One region of the Streptomyces colwelliae genome, then DNA from elsewhere that is predicted to be linked to it. Evidence: riboswitches for the same ligand, from Rfam matches in the RefSeq annotation. Region 1 holds a riboswitch; each other region holds the start of a gene.

What was found. A riboswitch is a leader RNA that binds a small molecule or an ion and turns the genes downstream of it on or off. The one in region 1 is predicted to bind cyclic di-AMP.
Region 2: another riboswitch for cyclic di-AMP. It lies ahead of ACNFOC_RS27190 (C40 family peptidase); the one in region 1 lies ahead of ACNFOC_RS00790 (C40 family peptidase).
Region 3: another riboswitch for cyclic di-AMP. It lies ahead of ACNFOC_RS15215 (M23 family metallopeptidase); the one in region 1 lies ahead of ACNFOC_RS00790 (C40 family peptidase).
Region 4: another riboswitch for cyclic di-AMP. It lies ahead of ACNFOC_RS27015 (M23 family metallopeptidase); the one in region 1 lies ahead of ACNFOC_RS00790 (C40 family peptidase).

Annotation. Positions count from the first base shown of each region.
Region 1 covers NZ_JBLTJC010000002.1:49,557-53,761, forward strand. The annotation lists gene ACNFOC_RS00785 (hypothetical protein) at 1-387, opposite strand, end outside; gene ACNFOC_RS00790 (C40 family peptidase) at 591-2,222, opposite strand; cyclic di-AMP (ydaO/yuaA leader) riboswitch at 2,231-2,404, opposite strand; gene ACNFOC_RS00795 (DUF1996 domain-containing protein) at 2,752-4,205, shown strand, end outside.
Region 2 covers NZ_JBLTJC010000142.1:16,505-20,709, forward strand. The annotation lists gene ACNFOC_RS27170 (8-amino-7-oxononanoate synthase) at 1-312, shown strand, start outside; gene ACNFOC_RS27175 (DUF397 domain-containing protein) at 354-578, opposite strand; gene ACNFOC_RS27180 (helix-turn-helix domain-containing protein) at 588-1,457, opposite strand; gene ACNFOC_RS27185 (ATP-binding protein) at 1,670-2,128, shown strand; gene ACNFOC_RS27190 (C40 family peptidase) at 2,214-2,687, opposite strand; cyclic di-AMP (ydaO/yuaA leader) riboswitch at 2,691-2,870, opposite strand; gene ACNFOC_RS27195 (hypothetical protein) at 3,210-3,518, opposite strand; gene ACNFOC_RS27200 (ATP-dependent Clp protease proteolytic subunit) at 3,526-4,161, opposite strand.
Region 3 covers NZ_JBLTJC010000060.1:7,469-11,673, forward strand. The annotation lists gene ACNFOC_RS15210 (SGNH/GDSL hydrolase family protein) at 190-975, opposite strand; gene ACNFOC_RS15215 (M23 family metallopeptidase) at 1,217-2,167, opposite strand; cyclic di-AMP (ydaO/yuaA leader) riboswitch at 2,172-2,334, opposite strand; gene ACNFOC_RS15220 (alpha-galactosidase) at 2,638-4,205, opposite strand, start outside.
Region 4 covers NZ_JBLTJC010000141.1:4,780-8,984, reverse strand. The annotation lists gene ACNFOC_RS27025 (HPr family phosphocarrier protein) at 1-103, shown strand, start outside; gene ACNFOC_RS27020 (GntR family transcriptional regulator) at 265-960, opposite strand; gene ACNFOC_RS27015 (M23 family metallopeptidase) at 1,148-1,903, opposite strand; cyclic di-AMP (ydaO/yuaA leader) riboswitch at 1,917-2,078, opposite strand; gene ACNFOC_RS27010 (M16 family metallopeptidase) at 2,293-3,681, opposite strand; gene ACNFOC_RS27005 (M16 family metallopeptidase) at 3,678-4,205, opposite strand, start outside.

The DNA.
Region 1 (4,205 bases):
CTCGCCGTACTGCCGCACCTGCGGATGCCGCTTCCAGGTCTGCGCGGAGTCGAGCCGGACGGTCACCGGGAACGAGTGGAACTTGCCCACCGCGCAATAGGGCTTGCAGTCGTTCACCCAGTTGACGCCCGTCGCCGTCGCGGAGTCGGCGTTCCAGGACGTCCAACGCAGCGACGCGAGGCGGCTGTTGCCGTCGCCGCAGGCGAGCATGAAGTCGGTGGGGCGCACCTCGGGGTGCCACAGACAGTCGACGAGCACGGGATCCTGGAGCTGCCGGTGGGCCGCCACCGGCACCGCGGTCGGGGCCGCCGACGACGTACCGACGGTCGGCCCGAGCAGGGCTGCGGCACAGAGCGTGACGATTCCGACCATGGTGTGTTTGTACATGTCCGCTCCCGGCCGCCTGTTCGTCCTCGTCGCCCCGCACCCGCACCGGCGGTGGGCCCGCCTGCCGGGGCACGGTCGTCGTGTCTCTGTCGACGCTACGACCGTGCCCCAGGATGCACCACTCGTACGGATCAACGAGGCGGTTGGCCGGGAGTGTCGCGGGGTGTGCGGTCAGGGCCGGGAAATGCCCGGCCCCGATCGGATCAGGCGGGCCGTACGGCGCCCCGGATGGCGGCGGCACCGGCGTAGAAGATCGACTCCTCGCGTATCGGCGTACCCGGGCTCGGCGCGTGGATCATCAGGCCGTTGCCGGTGTAGAGGCCGACGTGGTCGATGCTGTCGTAGAAGAAGATCAGGTCGCCGGGGCGGATGTCCGTGAGCGGGACGAGGGCGCCGGCGCCCGACTGTTCCTGGGCGGTGCGCGGGAGGAGGACGCCCGCGGCCTTCCAGGCGGCCTGGGTGAGGCTGGAGCAGTCGTAGGCGTCCGGTCCCGCCGCGCCCCACAGGCACGGCCTGCCGATCTGTGCGCGGGCGAAGGCGAGCGCGGCGCTGGTCTTGCTGAGCGTGCTGGGGTCCTGCGGTGCGGCGGGTACGGCCGCGGCGGGTGCCGGGCTGATGGTCGGGGCCGCGGGGAGAATGATCTCCGGGGGCATCGTCGGAGCCGTGGGCAGGGTGAACTCGGGAGCGACGGCCGGGGCCGCGGCGAAGGAGACCTCGGCGGCGGGCGGGGCCGGCTGCCACTCCTGCTGCGGCGGGCGCCAGTCCGGCTCCGGCGTGGTGTACCCGGTGGGCTGCTGGGGCACCATCGGAATCTGCCCGGTGGACCAGGCGGGTTGCTCGGCAACCACAGGGAACTGCCCGGTGGACCAGGTAGGCTGCTCGGTCGCCATGGGAACCTGCCCGGTCGACCAGGCCTGTTGCTGGGGCACGATGGGCATCTGCCCCGTGGACCAGGCCTGTTGCTCGGCCACGACGGGCATCTGCCCGGTCGACCACATCTGCTGTTCGGGGACCATGGGCATCGACCCGGTCGACCACGTCGTCTCCGGGGCGGACAAGCTCGTCTCCGAGGGCGGCCAAGTAGCCATCGCCGGGGCCGGTTCGGTGCGCGGAGCGGCGATGTACGGGAGCAGCTCCAGGTCCGCGGTGAGCGGGTCGAAGGCCGGCGCCGGGGCGGCCGCGACGGCGAACTGCTGCGGTTCCACGGCGGGCGTGGGCGGCACTTCGATCGCGGGCACGGGCGGCAGGTCGAGGACGGTGGCCTGGGGCATCTGAGCCATCTGCTGCATCTGCTGCATCTGCTGCACCTGAGGCAACTGGGGTGTCTGCGGTGCGGCGGGCGGCAGCGTGGCGATGGGTCCGGCCGTCAACTCCGCGACAGGCGCCGCGAGTTGCGGGGCGGCGAGCTCCGGTGCGGTGGTCCCCACGGTCAGTTCGGCCACGGCGCGGCTGGGCTGCGCATCGAGCGCTCGGGCGCCGCCCTCGGGCTCGGGCCGTCGCTCGGACCGCTCGGGCCGGGGTGCCGCCGAGCGGGCGGGAGTCCTGCCGGGCGGCAGTTTCGCCGGTACGGTCGGGCCCACTTGGGCGCGAGCGCGGTCGAACAACTGCCGGGTGACGGCGTCCTGGGCGGGATCGGAAGGACGCGACGCGCTGGGACGGGGCTCGGCACGCTGGCGTGGAGCGCCGGACATCTTGCGTGTGGCGTTGTAGTTTCCGGTGGCCGTCTCGGCCCTGTCGTAAAGGGAGTTGATCCGCCGCTGGACTTCGTCACGGCTGGGTCGGTCGTCCACGGTGGGGCCACTGCCTCCGGTGCGCGTACTTCGTTCTGCCGGCATGGCAGACGTGCTCCTTCCGTAACGCGCCTACCGAGTTAGCTGTCGGGTTCGGGCGGCCGATCACGGAAGGATTGCCCTACGACCCTTGCCCGGAGAGGCAGTTGGGCCGATTCACCCCAAGTCGGTTGGGTCCTCGGCTCCGGCTGTCGCGAGCGACACACCGGACTCGGCGCAAACCGTGCGGCCCGGCGCTGATCGCCGGAGTAGGTCGTACGGTCTGAGCGTCAACTTAGCCAACGTGTGTGCCTCGTGTGAAGGTTGAAGCGCGATATGTCCGATACGTTTTTGTGACCTTTACCTCGCTCAGACACTTCACCTGGGTGCATCGAGCGTTCATGGGCTCACCGGGCCGGGTGATCCATATGAGGTCGCTATGAATTTTTGGGACGGTTGAACACAGCGGCACCCGGCTCCGTATTGGGACGGGGGATTTCCATGCCGGGACGATCCGGGCCGACCGATACGTGTAGGAGCAACTTCCTTGGCACGCAACACGCGCAGACGCCCCACAGGCGCACGACGCGCGACGATGGCAGCAGTCGCCCTGATGCTGGGCGGCGGAGGACTGGTGGCGGCGAACGTCTACGCGTCGGCGTCCGAAGGGGGTTGGGGCGGTGATGCTGCCCAACAAGGCTCTCCGGATGCGGCATCGGACGGCGCCACGATCGACTGCCCGGACATCGGCACCCAGTTGACAACGGTCCCCGACGAGGCGAAGACCGAGGTCGACACCCAACTCGCGCTTCTGGACCAGCAGATAACCGAGGCCTACCAGAAACTGAAGGACTCGGCGGAGTCCATACGCCAGGACGCCTCCTTCGCCGACAACGCGATCATGAATCCGTTGAAGGAGAAGCGCGCCGCGACCATCGGACGGATCGACGACGCCATCGCGCGGGTCGGGGACCGCCCGGAGGGCCTCGACGCACTCGCCGGCTGCACCCTGATCGCTCCCACGAACGGCGACCAGAACGGCGATCAGAGCGGCGACCAGGACGGCAGCGGCGACGACCAGGGCGGCCAGGACCAGCAGCAGGGCGACGGCCAGGATCAGCAGGGCGGCCAGCAGTCCACCAATGGGCCCGTCGCCTCGGACTACGCGGACATCACCTCCGTACAGCCCAACGTGAACGCTCCGCAGGACCAGGCCGACGCCTCCCGCGGCACGTTCGTCACCGCGTGCGGGGTGAACGAGAACGGCCTGTTCAACTCCGACAACGTGATCGTCGCGCCCGGAGTCACCAACGGCGCTCACCACTTCCACGACTACATCGGCAACCAGTCCAACAACGCCTTCGCCAGCGACGACGATCTCGCGAAGGCCGACACGAGCTGCGAGAACCCGGGCGACAAGTCCACCTACTACTGGCCCGTGTTGCGCCTCCAGAACGGCAAGCAGGAGCAGGACGCCGACAAGCCCGGCGGCGGCACCGAGGGCAACTCCGGTGAGATCGTCACCGCGAAGGCGGCCACGCTGACGTTCGTGGGCAACCCGAAGAGCAAGGTCGTCGAGATGCCGCGCCTCCTGCGCATCATCACCGGCGACGCCAAGGCCTTCGTCAACGGCCCGGCCAACGCCAACGCCTCCTGGAGCTGCACCGGGTTCGAGGACCGGCAGCTCAAGGACAAGTACCCGCTGTGCCCGGCGGGCAGCGACGTGGTGCGCACCTTCAAGTTCCAGAGCTGCTGGGACGGCCGCAACATCGACAGCGCCAACCACCGCACCCACGTGGCCTTCGAGGCCGCCGACGGCTCCTGCCCGGCGGGCTTCGAGGCCATCCCGCAGCTGGTACAGCGGATCGTCTACGACGTCGACGCGCCGAGCCTCCAGGACGGCGGCAAGACGACCCCGCTGTTCGCGGTGGACTCCTTCCCCGAGCAGCAGCACAAGCCCGTCACCGACCACGGCGACTTCATCAACGTCTTCGACGAGGGCCTGATGAAGGACATGGTCAACTGCATCAACAACGGCGAGAAGTGCGG
Region 2 (4,205 bases), on a different contig from region 1:
ACCCTGCTGCGGCGCGAACCCGAGCGGGCTGCCCGGGCCCGCGCCGTGGCGAGTGAGCTGCACACACGTCTCACCGCCGCGGGTCTGGAAGCGGTACGTCCGGACGCCGCCGTGGTGTCGGTGCGTGCGCCGTCCCCGGAGGCGGCCGTGCAATGGGCGGCCGACTGCCGTACGGCAGGGCTGGCCGTGGGCTGCTTCCGTCCTCCTTCCGTGCCCGACGGCATCTCACGGCTCAGGCTGACCGCCCGAGCGGACCTCTCCGGGGCCGAGATCGAACGCGCTGTACGTGTGATCGGCGAGACGCGACCATGAGTCGGCGTGACACGGTCGTGAGTCGCTGAGGGCCGAATCGGTCAGTGGAACGCGCTGAGGAAGCCCGTCCAGCTCTCGGGGGAGAAGAGCAGGGCGGGTCCTTGCGGGTCCTTCGAGTCGCGTACGCCGAGCAGCCCCGCGCGGGGGCCTGAGCGCGGACGTGCCGCCTCGACGCAGTTGTTCGCTCCCGTGCTGTAGCTGCTGCGCAGCCACCGCACACCGGACAGTTCAGAACTGGAAGGTACGTTCCGAGGCAGTGCAGACATGGTGCCTCCTTACGCGCCGTCACCTATCCCGGCGATGTAATCCGACGAATCCTCGGGCGAAAGGGCGTGGAACTGAAGGGTGTTGAAGGCCTCGCTGTAGGCCTCTAGGTCTTCTTTCCGTTCGAGGTAGAGGCTACTCGTCAAGTGGTCTAGAACAACCACATCCAGATCAGAAGTGCTCGGAAAGGAGAAGATAACGAAAGGCCCGGTGATGCCGATGTGTGCTCCTGCGGCGAACGGCAGTACCTGAAGCCTCACTTGGGGCAGCCGGGCGGCCTCCACGAGCCGGTCCAGCTGACGTGCCATCACCCCCGGCCCGCCGACCTCGCGCCGTAGCACCGCCTCGTCGAGGACCACGCTCAGGGCCAGCGGCGGATCCGCGCGCAGCACGTCCTGCCTGGCCAGCCGCACCTGCACCAGCGCGTCGAGCCGCTCGGGCCCGTCGTTGTCGAGGCCTCCCACGGCGGCCCGGGTCACCGCCCGGGCGTACTCGGGCGTCTGGAGCAGCCCGGGGACCACCGAGGTCTCCAGGGTGCGGATCGCGCTGGCCTGTGACTCCAGACTGATGAAGTCCCGGTAGGCGGGCGGCAGTACACCGCGATAGGCGTGCCACCAGTGGTGCCGGCCGCCGCCGTCGTCGGAGCCCGCGAGCACGAGCAGCATGTCCCGAAGTTGTGGGTCGCCGACCTGGTAGGCGTCCAGGAGTAACCGGACGTCGGGCGGTTTCACGCCACTCGCGCCGGTCTCGATGCGGCTCACCTTCGACTGGTGCCAGCCGACCAGCCGGGCCGCCTCGCCACTGGTGAGCCCCGACTCCGCACGCAATGCGCGCAGTTCCGCGCCCAGTTTCCGGCGGCGCACCGCGGGACCGTACTGCATGGGTTTCTCCTTACTCCTTCCGAGCCGCCCAAATACGGTCTGGGGTCGCAGAGTTCACCGCTTCGAGCGACAGATATATGCATATCTTGGTGGATCGGCACCGTTACCGACGCGGGAATGGCAGTCTGGCGAAGAAGCACCAGTCCGGGACCGTACTCGAACCATCCGCTCCGTGTCGGACACCGGTCCCGCGGGAAAGGGACGACCGCGCCATGGCAGACCATCTGGAAGCATCCGTCACTCTGCCGAGCGATCCCGCCTCGGTCTCCACCGCCCGCACCTACGTGGTCGGAACCCTGGTGGAATGGGGGCTTCCGGCGGACACGGAGGTCGCCGACACCATCCGCCTCATCGTCTCCGAACTCGCCACCAACGCCGTACAGCACACCTTCGGGCAGTCACCCACCTTCACGGTGGACATCGAGCTGGAGCGTGACGAACGGCTGCGTATCGGGGTCACCGACAGCCATCCCCGGTTCCCCAAACGCCTGCCGGCCGCTGTCCAGCAGGACAACGGCCGGGGCATGGTGATCATTCGCTGGCTGACCGCGGAGTGCGGCGGAAAGCTCAAGGTCCGGCCCACCCTGGAGGGCGGCAAGACGGTCTCCATCGAGGTGCCCTGGACGGTACCGGCCCGGCCGGTGACGGCCGCGGGCCAGCAGGAGCCGTAGAACAGCGTGGTGAACGTCCCTGGACACCCGAGGGGGTGGCGGCCTGTCAGGTGGCCGCCACCCCCTCGGGAGATTCGGACGGGCCCTACTTGACCCGGCCGTACCAGACGCTCTTGGTCCAGATCTTCTGCAGCCTCACCACGTCCCCGGTCTTCGGGGCGTGCCAGATCTTTCCCTTACCGGCGTAGATGCCGACGTGGTAGACGCTGGAGCCCGAGTGGAAGAAGACGAGGTCCCCGGCCTTGCGGCTCTTGGCCGAGATGTGGTGGGACTTGTTGTACTGCTGGGCCGCCGTACGGGGCAGTTTCTTGCCTGCCTTCTTGTACGAGTACAGCGTGAGCCCCGAGCAGTCGAAGCGGCCCGGTCCGGTGGCCCCGTACCTGTACGGGGCGCCCTTCTTGGACGCCGCGACCTGGAGTGCCTTCGTCGCCGGTGTCGCGGCCGCGGCGTCGGATGCGACGCCTGGTATCACGACGGAACCGCCAACAGCTGCGATGGCGAAGGCCGAGGCCGTACCGGCCCGGACCATCAGCGACGGGACACGATTGAGCGCAGTCATGCGCAACCCTTCGTCAGCCGCCTGTGAAGGATGACCTGTCGGATTCGGGCTGGCGAAGTTGCCCGGCCGCTGACGCGGCTTCACCCCAAGGGCTGCTCGACCCGGTCATGGCGTGACCGTCCCGGCGACCCGTCGTGCTTGGGTCCTCCACTCCTGCCGATGCAATCCTGTCGACCTGTCATCCGGGCGGCGGCAGGACTCGGCGTCCGCCCGGATCGCCCCGCCGCTGCGGCGGGGTCTTGTCGTCAGACAGGGATCTTCACCTATGAATGTCCGAAAAGCCCAACGGAACCGGGGATTTGTGGGGTTACTCACCACTCACCCGTTCGGCTGAACGCATCGGTGTTCGAGGGAGTGTTGAGGGGGGTGTGACGCTCGGACCAGCACCGGAACACTTCATACGGCCCTCGGGCTACGCGTGTTGCGCAACCCGGACGGCCGCATGGACGGAGGAGCGACTACGCCGATCGGGGGTACGTCGTTCGGCCCGTTTCGACACGGTCCAGGGCGGCTCCGCGTCCCTCAACTGTCGGAGGGCGAGGGCAGGGTGACGCGTGCCGTGCGGCGCTCCCCGTCCAGCACGCGCAGCGCCCGCGCGAGGGTGGGGGCGTGCAGCTCGGTCTCGCCCCGCTGGTGCATCAGCGCCAGCGCGTCCCGCAGCTCGGTGGCCTTGGCCACGAGCGCCTGAGCGGCCCTCAGACCACGGTACGTGTCACCGTGGTGCGCCGGGTTGATACGGCCCAGCAGGTCGGCCACATCCAGATAACGGTCGATCAACTCGCCCTCGGCGCGCGTCAGTGCGGGCAACGGCGGCAGTTCCGGCGGCAGCATCGTCGGCTCACTCCCCGCCCGGCTCGGTGAGCGAGGTCTTGCGGGTCGTCACGATCCGGTCCACCAGCCCGTATTCCAGGACCTGTTGGGCATCCATGATCCGGTCCCGCTCGATGTCCGCGCTCACCTGCTCCACCGTCCGGCCCGTGTGCAGGGCGAGCAGCTCCTCCAGTTGGGACCGGGTCCTCGCCAACTCCTCTGCCTGGATGGCGAGATCACTCGCCTGACCCTGGATCGCCTCAGGGAACGAGGGCTGGTGGAGCACCACCCGCGCACCCGGCAGCGCGGACCGCTTACCCGGGGTGCCCGCCGCCAGCAGCAGCGCCGCGGAGGTGCCGGCCTGGCCCAGGCAGACCGTCTCCACGTCACAGGTGACGAACCGCAACGTGTCGTAGATCGCCGACATCGCGGTGAACGATCCGCCGGGCGAGTTGATGTACAGCGCGATGTCCCGGTCCGGTGCCTGGTACTCGAGGTGCATGAACTGGGCCATCACATCGTTCGCCGAGATGTCGTCGATCGGCGTCCCGAGAAAGACGATCCGCTCCTCCAGCAGCTTCGAGTACGGGTCGAGTGTCCGGTGGCCGGCGCTGGTGCGCTCGGTGAACTCGGGCAGGACGTGGCGGGCGGACGGTCGGGTCATGGAGTAGCCCCTCTCTAGGTCCCTGTGATTCTGGCGGGCTCTGT
Region 3 (4,205 bases), on a different contig from region 1:
TTCCGGCAGCCGGGGAAGGTTCGGGGTCATGTCAGCACCCCGGTCCGTCCACCGCCGTACACCACTCCCGCGCGGTCACCTCACCGGTGGAGCAGGGCGGACCGACCGCACCGGGACGTACGACGACGTAGCACCCCTGGCGCGGCGACCGCACCCGCCACCCTGTGACCCGGTAACCCGCTCACCCCTTCAGGCCACCCGCTCGATCCGCATCTTGATGTCGTCCGGAGACAGCGCGCCCTTCGCCTCGACGTGGTCTCCCGAGGACTCGCCCCGGAGCCGGCGTCCGATCCACGGCACCAGGTACTCGCGCGCCCAGTGCACGTCGTCGCGCCGGATGTCGAGCGGGCCGCGCGGCGGCAGCGGCGGCCAGGGCTGGTCCGGGTCGGCCGGAACCTCGACACCGAGGACCTGACCGGCGCGGAGCGCCACGCGCGTGTGCCCCTCGGGAGAGAGGTGGAGCCGGTCGCCGTCCCAGGCCCGCCGGTCCTGAACCGTCTTCAGGGACCACAGGTCGAGCACCGGGCAGCCATAGCGGTCGGCGATGGCCCGCACATGTCCGTTGTAGGTGGCGATCTTGCCGCGCAGATGCTTGAGCACGGGGACGCCGCGGGTGTCGAAGCCGGTCGTCACCATGACGGTGCCGACGGCTCCGGTGAGGTCGGCGACCGCGCGTTCGAAGCGCTCGGCGACCTCGTCGGGGTCGGTACCGGGACGGATGATGTCGTTGCCGCCGGCGCAGAAGGAGACCAGGTCCGGGCCGATCTCCTTGGCCCGGGTGAGCTGGTCGGCCACGATCTGGTCGAGCAGCTTGCCGCGCACCGCGAGGTTGGCGTACTCGAAGTCGCCCTCGGGCCGCCGGTCCGCGAGCAGTACCGCGAACCGGTCGGCCCAGCCGACCATCGCCCCGTCGGGCCCTGGGTCGCCGACGCCCTCGGTGAAGCTGTCCCCCACCGCCACGTACGACCCGATCACTGATCTGTTGTCACTCTTCGAATCGTTAGCCACGGCAACCATAATTCACCCTGGGGTGTGACCTACGCGATCGTAATTAGGGGTTGACGGACGGTGAGATAAGCCACTCGTAAAGGGTTGTCCAAAGTCGGAATAAGTCTCTGATCAGGGGCGTTGACCCCGGAACTGCTGTGCCCGAAGGCCGGACCCAAGGATCTGGGTCCGGCCTTCGATGGTGTGTGGCAGGTGTCGGGGCCTGGTGTCAGCCGACGGTGACGCCGTGCGAGCGGAGGTAGGCGACCGGGTCCACGTCCGAGCCGTAGTACGGCGTGGTCCGGATCTCGAAGTGCAGGTGCGGGCCGGTCACGTTGCCGGTCGCGCCGGAGAGGCCTATCTGCTGGCCCTCGGTCACGGTCTGGCCGGCCGAGACGGACAGCTGCGACATGTGGGCGTACTGCGAGTACTCGCCGTCCGCGTGCCGGATGACGACCTCGTTGCCGTACGCGCCGTCGTAGGACGCGGAGACGACCGTGCCCGCCGCGACCGCCTTGATGGTGGTGCCGGTCGGGACGACGAAGTCGACGCCGGTGTGGTAGCCGCTGGACCACATGCTGCCCGCGACGTGGTAGCCGGTGCCGATGGTGGCGCCGGTCACGGGGAGGGTGTAGCCGGTGGAGGTGCTCGTGCTGTCGTCGCTCTGCGAAGCCGAAGTGCTCTTCGAGGAGGAAGAGGACGACGAGGACGAAGAAGACGAAGAGCCGGTCGACTTGGAGGAGTTGGACGACTTGGTCGTGTCCGTCCCGCTCGTCCCGCCCGTGGAGGCCTTCTCGCCGAGGGAGAGCTTCAGGCCCGGGTGGATCAGCGACGGGTCGCCGCCGATGACCTCGCGGTTGTCCTGGTAGATCTTCTTCCAGCCGCCGGTGACGTCCTGCTCCTCGGCGATCTTCGCGAGCCAGTCGCCGGCCTTCACCGAATACGTCTTGACGCCCGAGGACTTCGAGACGGTCTTCGCGGCAGCCTGCTCCGTGACCGTCTTCTCGGTCGCCGGAACGGACTGAACTGCCTTTTCCGGAGCGGAAGTCGTGGTCGCGGCATGGGCGCCGGTGGCCCCCATGAGCGGAAGAGCGAGCGCGGCGCCGCCGGTTCCGGCTACGGCCATCGAGCGAGAGAAACGCTGGGACTTCGGGCGGCGGTGCTTACCCTTCGCGGGCATGACGAATTCCTCTCCGGCGCCTGCGAGGTGAGCTGTCGGGTGCGGGCTGGAGATGCCCGGCCGCGCGCTGGTCGCGACTAAACCCCAAGCCCGTTCCGGAGACCGGAACAGGCGTCTTACCTGCGGGTCCCCCGCTCCTGCCGCATACGGGTGGGTGTGTGCGGAGTCCGGTCGGCGGCAGGATTGGGCGTCCGTCCGGATTGGTGGCGAACGTAAGCGAGGAAGACGCAAAGGGACAAGCAGGAGGTTCCACGGATTTGCGTTCCTTGCGAGTCCCTGTGGGAATTCACAGTCACCCTCCGTGAATTCCCCCGGGACTCAACCCCTCAATTCCCCTGCAAAAGCACGCCAATTACGTGAACATGACGAACGACGCACGGTCACGAATATGACGCTGCTCACGTACGCAACTCTCAGGTTCCTTTATTCCAGAGCGAGTTGGAACGAAGGCAGCAATTGGGACAGAGGGATCAGATGCGACGGAGGCGGAGAACCGTCGCATCAAGGTCACCGCGCAGCCCGGTCCGCAGCCCGTGGTGCAACAGGACGGCACCCCGGTGCACTTCGCCCGTTTCGAGGCATTCGTACGATGCCGTCGGGTCGAGCCCGCGCAGCCGGAGCGCCGGCAGCGGCTCGCCGTAGTGCTGCGCCTGGAGCAGGGCGAGGACGACGGTCTCATCGCCGCGCACGTACTGCACGGCACTCAGTCCGCCGCGCGGCGGGCGCAGCCGGTGGAGGTCGCCGTGCTGGACGAGCGGCCGGATCTCCTTGTAGAGGTCCACCCACCGGCGGGCCTCGGCAAGTTCCTCCTCGGTCCACTCCGAGAGGTCGCCGCCCACCCCGAGCACTCCGGCCATGGCGCTCACGAACCGGAAACGCAGGCTGCTGACCCGGTCGTTGAGCTGGGTGTTCGGGCTGTCGGTGACCCAGGCGGCCATCACGCGCGCGGGGTGGATCTGGCTGAAGCCGTGCTGGATGGCGAGCCGGTCGAGCGGGTCGGTGTTGTCCGAGGTCCACACCTGGTCCGTGCGGCTCATGATGCCGAGGTCGATCCGGCCGCCGCCGCCCGAGCACGACTCGAAGGCAACTCCCGGGTGGGCAGCCCGCAACCGGTCGAACAGGGCATACAGGGCGCGCACGTGGTCGACCCAGAGGCGCTGCGGATAGGCGTCACCGGGCCACCCGGCATCCGTGAAGCAGCGGTTGAAGTCCCACTTCACGTAGTCGATCGGCGCACTGGAGAGCAGCCCGTCGAGCTGCTCCCAGAGGTACTCCTGGACGTCCTCGCGGGCCAGGTTGAGGACGAGCTGATTGCGGAACTCCGTCCGCTTTCGCCCCTCTTGGTACTGCACCCAGTCGGGGTGCGCGCGGTACAGGTCGCTGTCCGCGTTGACCATCTCGGGCTCGACCCAGATGCCGAACTGCATGCCCAGCGCGTGGACACGGTCGGCGAGGGGCTTGAGGCCGGCGGGGAAGCGGTCCGGGTTGGGGGTCCAGTCACCGAGCCCGGCACGGTCGCTGGTGCGCTTCCCGAACCAGCCGTCGTCGACCACGAACAGCTCGACCCCGACAGCCGCCGCGCGCCGCGCGAGCGTCTCCTGCTGCTCCTCGGAGATGTCGAACTGCGTGGCCTCCCAGGAGTTGTAGAGCACCGGCCGGTCCTGGTCCGCGTCCGGGATGACATACGTCCGCTGGTAGGCGTGCCAGGTGCGGCTGGCGCCGCCGAACCCGGCGTCGCTCCACAGTCCGGCGAAGACGGGGGTCGTGAAGGACTCCCCCGGCGCCAGGAGCAGCAGCCCGGAGTCGTCGTACCCGGCGCCGCCGGTGATCTGCACGCGCGCGTCCGGGAGTTGGGCCACGGCGATCCGCCAGGACCCCGACCAGCCGAGTGCACAGCCGTAGACCTCGCCGCGCTCCTCGGTCGCGTCGGTGTCGAGGGCGACCCAGGGCAGGTGCTGGTGCCCGGTGTGGCCGCGCCGACTGCCGATGACCTTCTCACCGTAGGTGAGGTCGGAACGCACCAGCCGCGACTCGGCGG
Region 4 (4,205 bases), on a different contig from region 1:
GGAGATCGTCCTCGCCTCCGAGGCCGAGGGCGCCGACGCGGCCCTCGACCGCCTGGCGAAGCTGGTCGCGGAGGGCCTTGAAGAACTCCCCGAGACCGTCTGACAACCCCGCAATTGACGGTCGCGGTGCTTTTCGCCCAAAAACGATCCACCGCAACCTCGAAGGGCTCGTCCGAATTACCGGGCGAGCCCTTCGTAATTTCCACTTACGGGCAGCATAAATAATCCCCCGCGAATTACCTCTCTTTGTATACGGCGCCCGTGTTAATGCCGCAGACCCGACATGTTTACGGGAGGTTGCGAAGTCCTCACACGCTCCGTGCCGTTCGCGCCGCCGGGAAAGCGCAGCCGGTGCGCGGTGCCCGCGCGCTCGGTGTGCAGGGCGGTGATCGCCCGCGCGCGCTCGCCGTCGCCGCGCGCCACCGCGTCCACGATGGCCCCGTGCTCGGCCCAGGACTCCACGGGGTTGGCCGGTGCGTCCACCGCGTACATCCAGGCGATCTTGTGCCGCAGCTGGGTCAGCATCGAGGTCAGCGCGGGGCTCCCGGAGGCCTGTGCCAGCGTCTCGTGGAACCAGCTGCCCAGGGAGCGCAGATCCTCGCTGTTGCCCCTCCTGGCGCGCTCCTGGCCCAGCCTGACGAGGCCGCGCAGCACCTTGAGGTGGGCCTCGGTGCGCCGCTGGGCGGCCCGCGAGGCGCCGAGCGGCTCCAGCAGCATCCGCATCTCCAGCAGGTCGGCGGCCTCCTGCTCGGTCGGTTCCGCGACGCACGCGCCCGCGTGCCGCCGGGTCACCACGAACCCCTCGGCCTCCAGCGTGCGCAAGGCCTCCCGGACGGGGACGCGCGAGACCCCGTACCGGCGCGCGAGGAGTTCCTCCGTGAGACGGCTGCCGCGCTCGTAGACACCGGCGACGATGTCGTCCCGGATCGCCGTGCATACCGAGTGCGCCGGAATACGCATGTCCGACCTCCGCCTTAATCCCCGTGAAACGTCGACGATTGACGTGTGTTCCGTGACTCTATTGCAATGAGCGGGAATTTCCGATGGCGGGCCGGAATCCATGGATATTTTTTGGACAGGAGGGCTCCGGAAACGCCGAAAGCCCCGGCCGGCGAGCCAGGGCTTCGGGAAGTGCGGCGCCGTGTCGTCAGACGTTCACGCCGTGCTTGCGGAGGTAGGCGACGGGGTCGACGTCGGAGCCGTACTCGGCGGTCGTGCGGGCCTCGAAGTGGAGGTGCGGTCCGGTGACGTTGCCTGTCGCCCCGGAGAGGCCTATCTGCTCGCCCGGGGTGACCGTCTGGCCGACGGAGACACCGATGGACGACAGGTGGCCGTACATGGTGTACATGCCGTCGGCCATCTTGATCACGACCTGGTTGCCGTACGAGCCTCCCCAGCCGGCCTCGACGACGGTGCCGGAGCCGACCGCGTGCACGGAGGTGCCGGTCGAGGCGTGGAAGTCGATGCCGGTGTGGGCACCGGAGGACCACAGGGAGCCGCCGGTCTTGTAGCCGGTGGAGACGTACGAGCCGGTGACCGGTGCGACGAAGGTGTTGAGCCTCTTGCGCTCGGCCGCGCGGGCGGCGCGTACCTCGGCCTCGCGCTCCGCCTTGGCCTGCGCGGCGGCCTTGGCCCGGGCGGTCTCCCTGGCCAGCGTTTCAGCGGCGGCCTGCTGCTGGGCGACGGCCTGGGCGTCGATCTTCTCGGCCACGGAGTCGCCCATGGCGACGACGGGGGTGAGACCGGTCTGTTCGGGGGCGGGCTCCGCGGCGAACGCGGGGGCGCTCGCGAGGGTACCGACGACGCCGGTGGTGGTGAGGGCCGCGACACTCGCGACACGAACGGTGGTGCGATGGGTCCGGCTCGGGCGACGGTGCTTCCCGGTGGCGCGGGTGAACGCCATGGAGTGGCTGGTCCTTTCCTTCCTTCTCGCCTACCGGGTTAGCTGACGGGTTCGGAGCAGGAAGGTCTCCTACGGACCCCCTCGCTGGGCGCGGGCGTCCGATTCACCCCAGGGACACTTGTGGGTCCCCGGCTCCCCTGGCTCGCGCCGTACGGGGACTCGGCGATGACTGTCCGGTGCCACGAGTGCGGCGCGGTGCCTGACGGACAGCCGGACCGACGCTAAGGGGGGCAACTTTCAATCCCCAAACGGATCACGGTTTTTGTTGCACATGCCACAGGGCAGACAGGCAACCTCTCCCCCAATTCGGACATTAGGGGGCCCTGATGACTCTTCAGTCACCAGGGCCCCCACACGCGCGTGCCGCCGATCGGCTCTCTACTTGTCGTCTACTCGGCCGGGACGACGGTCACTTCGCCGATGCCGAGAGCCTCGACGGGCTCCTTGATCTGCTCCGCGTCGCCGACCAGGATCGTCACCAGACGGTCCACCGGGAAGGCGTTCACGACCGCCGCGGTGGCCTCCACGGTGCCGGTCGCGGCGAGCTGCTGGTACAGCGTCGCCTGGTAGTCGTCGGGCAGGTACTGCTCGACCTGGTCGGCCAGCGTGCTGGCGACGGCCGCGGCGGTCTCGTACTTGAGCGGCGCCACCCCGACGAGGTTCTGTACGGCGATGTCCCGCTCGGGGTCGGTGAGTCCGCCCTCGGCGAGCTTGCGCAGCACGGTCCACAGGTCGTCCAGCGCGGGACCGGTGTTCGGGGTGTCCACGGAGCCGCTGATGGCGAGCATCGAGGCGCCCGTGCCGTCGGGTGCCGAACGCAGCACCTGGCCGAACGCCCGCACACCGTAGGTGTAGCCCTTCTCCTCGCGCAGGACGCGGTCCAGGCGGGAGGTGAGGGTGCCGCCGAGGCAGTACGTGCCGAGCACCTGCGCGGGCCACACGCGGTCGTGCCGGTCGGCGCCGACGCGGCCGATGAGCAGCTGCGTCTGGACGGCGCCGGGACGGTGCACGATCACGACCCGCCCGGTGTCGTCGGCGGTCACCGGCGGCACGGGACGCGGCTGGGCGGTGGAGCCCGTCCACGAGCCCAGGGTGTCGGCGAGCAGCGCGTCCAGGTCGATGCCGGTGAGGTCGCCGACGACCACGACGGTGGCCGTCGCGGGGCGGACGTGCCGGTCGTAGAAGGCGCGTACGGCCCCGGAGTCGATCTTCTGGACGGTCTCCTCGGTGCCCTGGCGCGGGCGCGACATGCGCGAGGTCGCCGGGAACAGCTCCTTGGAGAGCTCCTTGGCCGCGCGGCGGGACGGGTTGGCCGTCTCGTGCGGGATCTCGTCGAGGCGGTTGCGGACCAGCCGCTCGACCTCGCTGTCCGCGAAGGCGGGCGCCCGCAGCGCGTCCGACAGCAGACCGAGCCCCTTGGCCAGACGCGAGGCCGGGACCTCCAGGCTCAGGCGCAGCCCGGGGTGGTCGGCGTGTGCGTCGAGGGTGGCGCCGGAGCGCTCCAGCTCGGCGGCGAACTCTTCGGCGGAGTGCTTGTCGGTGCCCTCGGAGAAGGCCCGCGCGGTGATCGTGGCGACACCGTCCAGGCCGGCCGGTTCGGCCTCCAGGGGCGCGTCCAGGAGCACCTCGACGGCGACGACCTGCTGGCCGGGGCGGTGGCAGCGCAGCACGGTCAGGCCGTTGCCGAGCGTCCCGCGCTCCGGGGCCGGGAAGGCCCACGGCCTGGCCTCGCCGGCCTGGGGCTGCGGGTGGAATTCCATCGTGGCGAGCTCGGTCACTTGGCCGCCTCCTCGTTCTCGTCGCCGGCTTCTGCTTCGTCATCCTCGTCCGCGATGGGCTCGTACACGAGCACCGCGCGGTTGTCGGGGCGCAGTCGGGCCTTGGCGACCACCTGCACCTCCTCCGCCGTCACGTCCAGGACGCGCTGTACGGCGGTCAGGGCGAGCTGCGGGTCGCCGAACAGGACGGCGTACCGGCACAGTTCGTCCGCGCGGCCCGCGACCGTGCCGAGACGGTCCAGCCACTCGCGCTCCAACTGGGCCTGGGCGCGCTCCATTTCCTCGGCCGTGGGGCCCTCCTCGGCGAACCGGGCGAGCTCCTCGTCGATGGCGGCCTCGATGACGGGCACCTCGACGTCCCCGGACGTCTTGACGTCCAGCCACCCCAAGGAGGGCGCTCCGGCCAGCCGCAGCAGGCCGAAGCCCGCCGCAACGGCCGTACGGTCGCGCCGTACAAGGCGGTTGTAGAGGAGCGAGGACTCGCCGCCGCCGAGGATGGTGAGGGCGAGGTCGGCCGCGTCGGA